2 linked regions of the Desulfocurvus vexinensis DSM 17965 genome follow. The protein of the gene in region 2 binds, or shares a complex with, the protein of the main gene of each other region. Links are inferred from orthologs where the notes say so. Each region holds a gene or a part of one and is shown on either strand. Other genes may lie near its edges.

Evidence for each region.
Region 1: the proteins of G495_RS0111950 (region 2) and G495_RS0104435 are in contact, whole or in part, in a crystal structure (PDB 1KMI), measured with the Escherichia coli proteins. The link is inferred for Desulfocurvus vexinensis DSM 17965 from one-to-one orthologs.

The regions. Positions count from the first base shown.
Region 1 is NZ_JAEX01000002.1:319,796-323,957, reverse strand. The notes cover bases 963-3,705. They hold G495_RS0104435 (chemotaxis response regulator CheY), read left to right. Parts: upstream 963-2,012; coding sequence 2,013-2,399; downstream 2,400-3,705. Other genes in these bases: G495_RS0104420 (hypothetical protein), read left to right, coding at 3,521-3,705; G495_RS0104425 (hypothetical protein), read left to right, coding at 3,150-3,482; G495_RS0104430 (flagellar basal body-associated FliL family protein), read left to right, coding at 2,436-3,149; G495_RS0104440 (FliA/WhiG family RNA polymerase sigma factor), read left to right, coding at 1,210-1,998; G495_RS0104445 (MinD/ParA family protein), read left to right, coding at 963-1,256. In the rest of the region: G495_RS0104450 (flagellar biosynthesis protein FlhF), read left to right, coding at 1-415; more of G495_RS0104445, read left to right, coding at 471-962; more of G495_RS0104420, read left to right, coding at 3,706-3,940; G495_RS20175 (hypothetical protein), read left to right, coding at 4,107-4,162. UniProt on the Escherichia coli protein: Involved in the transmission of sensory signals from the chemoreceptors to the flagellar motors.
Region 2 is NZ_JAEX01000019.1:28,635-32,876, forward strand. What follows is about bases 574-3,396. They hold G495_RS0111950 (protein phosphatase CheZ), read right to left. Parts: upstream 2,459-3,396; coding sequence 1,688-2,458; downstream 574-1,687. Other genes in these bases: mgtE (magnesium transporter), read left to right, coding at 574-1,603; G495_RS0111955 (hypothetical protein), read right to left, coding at 2,494-3,018; G495_RS0111960 (NIL domain-containing protein), read right to left, coding at 3,031-3,396. In the rest of the region: nadC (carboxylating nicotinate-nucleotide diphosphorylase), read right to left, coding at 1-115; more of mgtE, read left to right, coding at 257-573; more of G495_RS0111960, read right to left, coding at 3,397-3,471; tol-pal system protein YbgF, read right to left, coding at 3,495-4,242.

The DNA.
Region 1 (4,162 bases), on a different replicon or contig from region 2:
GCTCGCCGCCGGACAAAAGTTTGACAAGGTCTTCCTGGACCTGCCCCCCGTGGGCACGGGGCTGACCCTGGACGGCTACCTGAAGCTGCTCGGCCTGTCGGAGCGCGACGACCTGGCCGTGCATCTGGTGCTCTCGCCGCTGTACGCCGGCGCCCAGCTCTCCCGCTACCTGCGGGCCTACAAATCCCCGAAAACGGCGTCCCTCGTCTGGACGAAGCTCGACGAAGCCTGTAACTACGGGGACATCGTCAACGCCGCGTACGCTACGGGCCTGCCCGTGTCGGCCCTGTCCTTCGGGACGGGGCTGCGGGGCACCCTGGTGCCGGCCAAGGCGGTCATGCTCTGGAAGCTCCTGTTCAAGCACGAGCTGCCGCAAAGCCCCATCGAGGAAAAACGTGGCCGATACGCTCACTAGGGAAAGGCCCGCCCCCCGCGCAGGACGCGCCAAGGCCACACCGCAGGTCATCTCGGTGACCTCCGGCAAGGGTGGGGTCGGCAAGACGAACATCGCCGTGAACCTGGCCTGCCTGCTGGCCCGCGCGGGCAAGCGCGTGGTGCTGCTCGACGCCGACCTCGGCCTGGCCAACGTGGACGTGGTCCTCGGGCTGACGCCGGAGAAGAACCTCTTCCACCTCTTCCAGGAAGGGGCCGAGCTGGCCGACATCCTCCTGCCCACGCCCCACGGCTTCTCCATCCTGCCCGCCGCCTCGGGCGTGGGCGAGATGCTGGAGCTGCACACCGGGCAGAAGCTCGACCTGCTGGAATCCATGGACGCCCTGGAAGACACGGTGGACTTTCTCATCGTGGACACCGGCGCGGGCATCAACGAGAACGTGCTCTACTTCAACCTCGCCGTGCAGGAGCGGCTGCTGGTGCTCACCCCCGAGCCCACCTCGCTGACCGACGCCTACGCCCTGATCAAGGTGCTCAAGGCCGAGCACGACGTGGACCGCTTCCGCGTGCTCGTGAACATGGCCCGCACGCCCAAGGCCGCCCGCGAGGTCTACGCCAAGCTGCACGCCGCGTGCGACCATTTCCTGTCGGGCATCTCCCTGGACCTGGCGGGGGTGGTACCCTTCGACCCCGGGGTACGCGCGGCGGTGGTCCGCCAGATCCCGTTCACGGTGCTGGACCCGGACGGTCCGGCCTCCACAGCCCTGGCGGATGTCGCCAGGAAGGCAACCTCATGGAAGGGAACGGCACAGCTCGATGGAAACATTAAGTTTTTCTGGAAAAAGCTCCTCTTCCAGAACTGAGCCGTGGAAGCTCCTCGAAACCGGGGAGTGCCCGTGGGTCCAGTTCAGCCCCAGGGAGCAGGACGTCATCGTCCGCCACTTCGCCCCCAAGGTGAAGATCCTGGCCCTGCGCCTCAAGGGCAAGCTGCCCCAGCAGGTGGACCTGGGCGAGCTGATGTCCGCCGGAACCCTGGGGCTCATCGAGTGCCTGCGCAAATACAAGCCCGAGCTGAACATCAAATTCGAAACCTACGCGGAGAACCGCATCAAGGGCGCCATGCTCGACGAGCTGCGGCGCATGGACTGGTTCTCGCGCGGGCTGCGGGCCCGGGTGCGCCAACTCGAGGACGCCACCCTGACCCTGGAACGCCAGACCGGGCACAAGCCCACCCAGGAGGAGCTCATGCGCGAGACCGGCCTGTCGCGCAAGGACGTGGAGTCGGGCCTGGCCGCCCTGCAGAACCAGCTCTGCCTGAGCCTGGAAACCATCCAGGACCACTTCTCTGCCGAGAACGGGGCGCACAACGACAACGAGCCCTACCGCTCCGCGGCCATGCAGGATGTTGTTGACAAAATCGCCAAGCTGATAGACGAGTTGACCCTCCGCGAGAAACTGGTATTATCCCTCTATTACAGCGACGAGTTGAACATGCGGGAAACTGCGGAGGTCATGGGCATCACCGAGGGTCGGGTGTCCCAGCTCCACTCCCAGGCCCTCAAGAAGCTGCGACACAAATTCCGGGCCGCCTACGGCCTCGATTAGAGCGGGAGATTTTCATGGCTTACGACAAAAACATGCGCGTCCTCGTCGTGGACGACTTCTCGACCATGCGCCGGATCATCAAGAACATCCTGCGCCAGCTCGGCTTCAACAACATCGTCGAGGCCGACGACGGCAGCACGGCCTGGGAAGTCCTCAACAAGGACAAGATCGACTTCATCGTTTCGGACTGGAACATGCCCGAGATGCCGGGCATCGACCTGCTGCGCAAGGTGCGCGCCAGCGAGGAGTTCCAGCACATCCCGTTCCTGATGGTCACTGCCGAGGGCTTGCAGGAGAACATCATCGAGGCGGTCCAGGCCAAGGTGTCCAACTACATCGTCAAGCCCTTCACCGCCGAGACCCTGTCCCAGAAGATCGACAAGATCTTCGAGCGCAAGTAGCGGCCTCCGTAGGCGCCTTGCGCACCGGTGGTCCCCATGGTTCCCGACGCCAACATCGCGGACGGCCTCGCCGACAACGTCAAGGCTGAACTCGATGCCGAGGAACTGACCGCCAACCTCCCCAAGGAACAGCAAAAAGTCGAGCTGGACCTTGAGGATGCCCCGTTCCTTGAAGAAGAGGAGGAGGAAGAGGAGGAGCAGCCCCAGGAGCAGCCCGCCGCTCCTGTCGCCCTCGAATCCGCCGCCGACGGGCCCAAGCCGTGGTTCCGGCGCAAGGAGATCATCATCCCCGCCGGGGCCGGTGCCCTGGCCCTGCTCGTGCTGCTGCTGTGGCTTGTGCTGCGCGCCGCCCCCGAGCCCGAGGCCCCGGCGCCCGCGCCCGAAGAGCTGGCCACGCAGCCCGGGGACGAGCCGCTCCCCCCGCCCGCCGAAGAGGCGCAGCCCCAGGAGTACATGGTCACGCTGGCGCCCTTCTGGGTGGAACAGCGCGACGACAAGGGCGCGGTCCGCTTCCTGGTCTGCCAGTTCACCGCCGTCACCAACGACGAGAAGCTCTCGTTCGAGATAACCCAGAAGACCACCATCCTGCGCGATGCGGTTTTCTACTATCTCAAGAACAAGGACCTGACCTACCTGTCCGACAAGACCAACGTGGAGGCGCTCAAGACGGACCTGTTGTCCGTCATGAACCAGTACCTGAGCGTGGGCAGGCTGGAAACCATCCTGGTGGACCAGTATCTGGTGAAATAGATGCCTGCGACCATCAACCTCCCGGTCCTGCTGGCCCAGCTGCCGCACCTGGCCAAGCTGACCAGCGCCGAGCAGTCGGGGCCCGCCAACCAGGCGCGCTTTTCCGAGGCCCTGTCGCGCCAGCAGCAGGAGTTGGCCAAGGACCAGGTCCAGCAGATCGACAAGAAGGAAAAGACCGCCGTGGCCGACGAGCATGGCCGCGGCGGCGGCGCCCCCCCGCAGCCCCGCCGCGAGGCGCGCCGGAGGGCCGACGCCAAGGACGCCCCGGACGCCCAGGACGAGCCCCAGCCCAAGTCCCCCTGGGCCGGGAACATCATCAATCTCAAGATCTGAAACCCGGCCAGCCGCGCCCCAACCCCCAGGACCGCCGCATGTCCCCGTCCCTGCTCCTGCTCTTCCTGGTCAGCCTCACCGAGCTCGCGCTGCTGGTGGTGGTGCTGGTGTTCTTCCTGCGCCTGCGCCGCTCCGAGGCTCTGCTCGGCGCCCTCCAGGAAAAACAGGAACTGCTCCTGCGCAAGCTGCACTTCAACGCCGAGCTGGAGCAGGAGCTGGTGTCCACCTTCGCCAAGCGCCAGGAGGTGCTCGCCGGGCTGGACCAGCGCCTGCAGGACCGCGCCGCCGAGCTGGAAAAACTGCTGCGCCAGGCCGAGCAGGTCAGCCGCTCGCCGCGCTTTCTGCGCGAGGTGGTGCTCTCGGGCCACCGCCAGGGCAAGTCCGCCCAGGCCCTGGCCCTGGCCACCAGCCTGTCCGTGGACGAGGTCGAGCTGATCATCGGCCAGGCCGAGGGCTAGCTGGCCGTTGCCCCATTCCTTTATTCCAGGCCGTTCGACAATGGTGAACTGCAAGGCGCAAAAACAATCCAGGACCGCCGCGTGCCCGGACGGACGCGGGGGCCCGGCCTGGTTGCGCGCCGCAGCAGGTCGTCATTTCGGGGCGGCCCGCTAGGGGCCGGGCGCCATGCGCATCCAGGGCGACGGCGCGGGATCGGGCGGCGGCAGCCACGGCGGCGGCGA
Region 2 (4,242 bases):
ACACGGCCAGGCTGGTCAGGTCCGGGCCGTCCTCGTCCAGGGCGGCGCGCACGGCGCGCAGCAGATGCTCCAGGGCCGGGCCCTGGAAAAATTCATGGAAGGTCGAGGCGTTCATGATAGGCTTCCTGCGTGGGACGGGGCAGGGCTCCCGGAGGGGAACGCGGGAACCTTGCGCGGGGTTACGGCAATCGGTGCCCGGCGTCAAGCCGCCGGGTGCTTTGACGAACGCAGGCGATTGGTATACCTGATGGACGCCATGAACGAGAAGCACGAAATCCCCGCCAGCCCGGAGCTGACGCCAGCGGCCCCCGCCGAGGCCGAGGCCGTGGCCGTGGGTTTCGAGAACGCCCACCCCGCCGACGGCGCCGACCTGCTCGAAGACCTGCCCCTGGCGGAGCAGATGAGCGTGCTGCAAAGCCTGGACACCTCCGACGCGGCGGATTTCGTCGCCGAGATGGAGAAGCACGACCGGGCCGTGCTCATGCGCGCCCTGAGCCCGGACCTGGCGGCGGATATCCTCGAGGAAATGTCGCCCGACGACGCCGCCGACGTGCTCGAGGACCTGGACGCCGCCCACCAGCAGGCCCTGCTCCAGCGCGTGGAGTCCGACGAGGCCCAGGAGATCGAAACGCTCCTGAATTTCGACTCCGACACGGCGGGCGGAGTCATGAACACCGAGGTCACGGTCCTGGAGCAGAACCTGACCGTGGACCAGGCCATCGCCCTCATCCGCCGCGCGGCGGAGGAGTCGGAAATCCCGTACTACGCCTATGTGGTGGACGACCAGGAGCACCTGGTGGGCGTGGTGTCGCTGCGCAACCTGATGCTGGCCCGCCCGGGCAAGCCCCTGCGCGAGATGCTGGAAAACCAGCAGCTCATCACCGCCACCCACGACACCGACAAAGAAGAGGTGGCCCACCTCATCTCGCACTACAACTTCCTGGCCCTGCCCGTGGTGGACGCCGACGGGCGCCTGCTGGGCGTGGTCACCCACGACGACGTCATCGACATCATCCACGAAGAGGCCAGCGAGGACATGCTCGGCATGGTCGGCGCGGGCCAGAACGAGACCGTGGACACGCCCTGGCTGCGCTCGGTGACGCTGCGCCTGCCGTGGCTGGTCATCAACGTGGCCAACTCCGCCGTGGCGGCCTGGGTGGTGCACCAGTTCGAGGGCACCATCGCCCAGATGGCCATTCTGGCCGCGCTGATGCCCATCGTGGCCAACCAGGCGGGCAACTCGGGCCAGCAGTCCCTGGCGGTGATGATCCGCCAGCTGGCCATGGAAACCTGGGACCGCAAGCGCGCCTGGACGGCGGTCCTGCGCGAGTCCAAGATCGGCCTGCTCAACGGGCTGATGGTCGGCATCCTGGTGCTGTGCGGGGTCTTCGTGCTGACCCACCATGGCGACCTGGCTGCGGTCATGGCCCTGGCCCTGGGGCTGGACATGGTGGTGGGCAACGTGGCCGGGGCCATGATCCCCGTGGTGCTGCGCGAGCTGGGGCGCGATCCGGCCCAGGCCTCGTCCATCTTCCTGACCACCATCACGGACTCCACGGGCTTTTTCCTCTTCCTCGGGCTGGCCAACGTGCTGCTGCTGTGACCGGGCCGGTGCACCGGCAAGCGAAGGGCCGCCCCGCGATGAACGCGGAGCGGCCCTTCGTTTGCGGCAACCGGGGCGCCCGGGCTATTCCAGGCCCAGCTGCTTGAGCAGGTCGTCCACGTCGGACTGGTTGGACGTCTCCTGGGGGCCCTTGAGCTCCGACGTGCCGCCCTTGAGCGCCTGCACGGTCTTTTCGGCTTCCTGGTCGATCTCCACGGCGTCGCGCTCGGGGGCCTGCTCGTGGCGGCGGACCTTGAGCCCCGTGCTGACGTAGACGCTGAAGACGATCTCCTCGATGCGCTTCAGGGCCTGGATGATCTTCTTGATGCGCTGGCCGGTCAGGTCCTGGAAGGACAGGGCGGTCATGATTTCCAGCAGGTGCGCCTGGTGGGCGTCGTTCAGGCGGATCAGCTCCTCCACGGCGTCCTTGCGGGCGCCGCCGGTGCGAAAGGCCGCCAGCAGCTCGCCCGAGGCCGCCACCATCTCCTGGTGCTGCTCCACGATGTCCATGATGCGCACGGTGGCGTCCTCGGTGGAGCGCAGGATGGCGTCGAGCTGGTCCGAGGCCTCGCTGATGAGCTCGCCGGTCTCGCTTTCGCCCCGGGGGCGCTGCCCGGCCTCCTTGCGCGCCTCGCGGATCTCGCCGTAGATCTTCTCCAGCCCTTCGCGCATGTCCTCGTTGACCTTGCGGAAGAATTCGCCCTCCTTGAGCGCCCGCGACAGAGAGCGGGCCAGCACCTGCGAGACTTCCTTCTGGATGACCTCGGCCAGCACGGTGTCGAGCCCCTCGACCACGCTCTGGGTGACCTGGGCGACAAGCTTGTCCAACTGTTCGGCGGGCGGGGTGGTGGGCATCGGCGGTCCTTTCCCGGGGGCGCCCCGGGCGGAGTCTAGCGCGGCCAGCGGGTCTCGCGGATCTGCTGGCGCTCTTCGTTGATGACGAAATGGACCACGGCCTCGAAGTCGGCCTCGCGGATGCGCGTGAAGGCCACGGTGTGCCTCGGTCCGGCGGCGGAGGCGGCCACCGCCTCCACGCGGCCCACGGCGGCGGCCAGCCGCAGGGGATACTGGTTGAGCACCAGGGCGAACTCCAGCACGTCGCCCGCGGCGAAGGGCCGCCGGGCCACGAATTCCAGCCCCTGGGCGCCGATCTCCAGCACCTCCACGGCGTCCTGGAAATCGTCCTCCAGGCGCTTTTGGGACAGCAGGCTGACCACGGTGTCCAGCTTGGCGCTCATGGCCAGCAGGAAATCCGCCAGGGGGCCGGAGAGGTTGGCGCCGTCCAGGGTTTCGGCCGCCGGGGCCGCGTCCAGGGCGGGGTTGTCCAGGGGCATGGGCAGGGTGTCCGGGCTGAGCGCCGGGCGCACGAAGGCCCGCATGCGCGTGGCGACCCTGGCGTAGGTTCCCTGGTCCATGGTCCTGTCCCGTCAGTTGCCGTTGTCGTCGAGCTGCACGCTCATGGCCCGGACCGGGCAGATGCGCGTGCACATGCCGCAGGCGGTGCAGGCCTCGGGGTCGAAGAGCACCTGGCGGGATTCGGGGTCCAGGTGCAGGGCCTGGGTGGGGCACAGGGCGGTGCACAGCCCGCAGTGGACGCAGGAGTCCTCGTCGCGCGAGATCTTCTGCGCGGTGGGTTCGATCTTGATGCCCTGGTCCTTCAGGTATTCGATGCCCTTGCGGAAGCTGTCCTCGCTGCCCGAGAGCTCCAGGGTCATATGGCCCTCGGCCCGGGGCCCGATGCTGGCCTGCAGGATGTTGAAGGTCAGGTCGAACAGCCGGGCCAGGTTGCAGACCACGGGGCGCCCGCTGCGTTCGGGCGGGAACTTGAGCGAGACGATCTTGCTGGTGCCCTTGTTGGAATCCTTCATGCCTTGGTCTCCGGCTGGGCCAGTTAGTTCTGTTCCTTGAGCAGGGCGGCGGCGCGCTTGCCTTCGGCGGTCTGGGGGAACTTCTGCACGACTTCCTCGAAACGCAGGCGGCCCATCTTGGCCTTGTCCAGACGCATGAAGCTCACGCCCTGCTTGAGCAGCGCGGTGGGATACTTGGAGCTCTTGGGGTAGTTGTCGATGACCGACTGGTACTTGAGCACCGCGCGGGCGTAGTCCTTGAGCTGGAAGTAGCATTCCCCCTGCCAGAACAGGGCGTTGGACACCAGGTCATGCTTGGGGAAGGCGGTCACGAACTCTTCCCACAGGGCCACGCCCTGCTTGTAGTCCTTGGCCTCGAAGGCCGCCCGGGCGCTCTTGTAGAGGGTGGAGGCGGCGTCGGTGTCCGCGCTCTGGGCCGCCGCAGGGGCGGCGGGCGCAGGTGCGGGCCGGGTCAGGTCGGGGTCGCCGGTCTGGCCGGGCTCCACGGGCACGATCATCGGGATGCCGCCGGGGGTGGCGGGCTCCTGGCCCGGGGCCGGGGTGGCGAGGGCCGTGTCCGCCGGGGCGGCGGCAGGCGCGGCCTGGCGCTCGGCGCGGATGGCGGCCAGGTCGATGTCCGTGGCCAGCTGCGAGTTCATGCGTTGCAGGGCGATTTTCATGTCCTGAACGTCCTCGGCGAGCATGTCGGACTGGCTCGACTGGCGCAGGGTGTCCATGTCGCGCTTGAGCATCTCGATCTCGCCCCTGGCCTCGGCCAGCTCCTGGCGCATG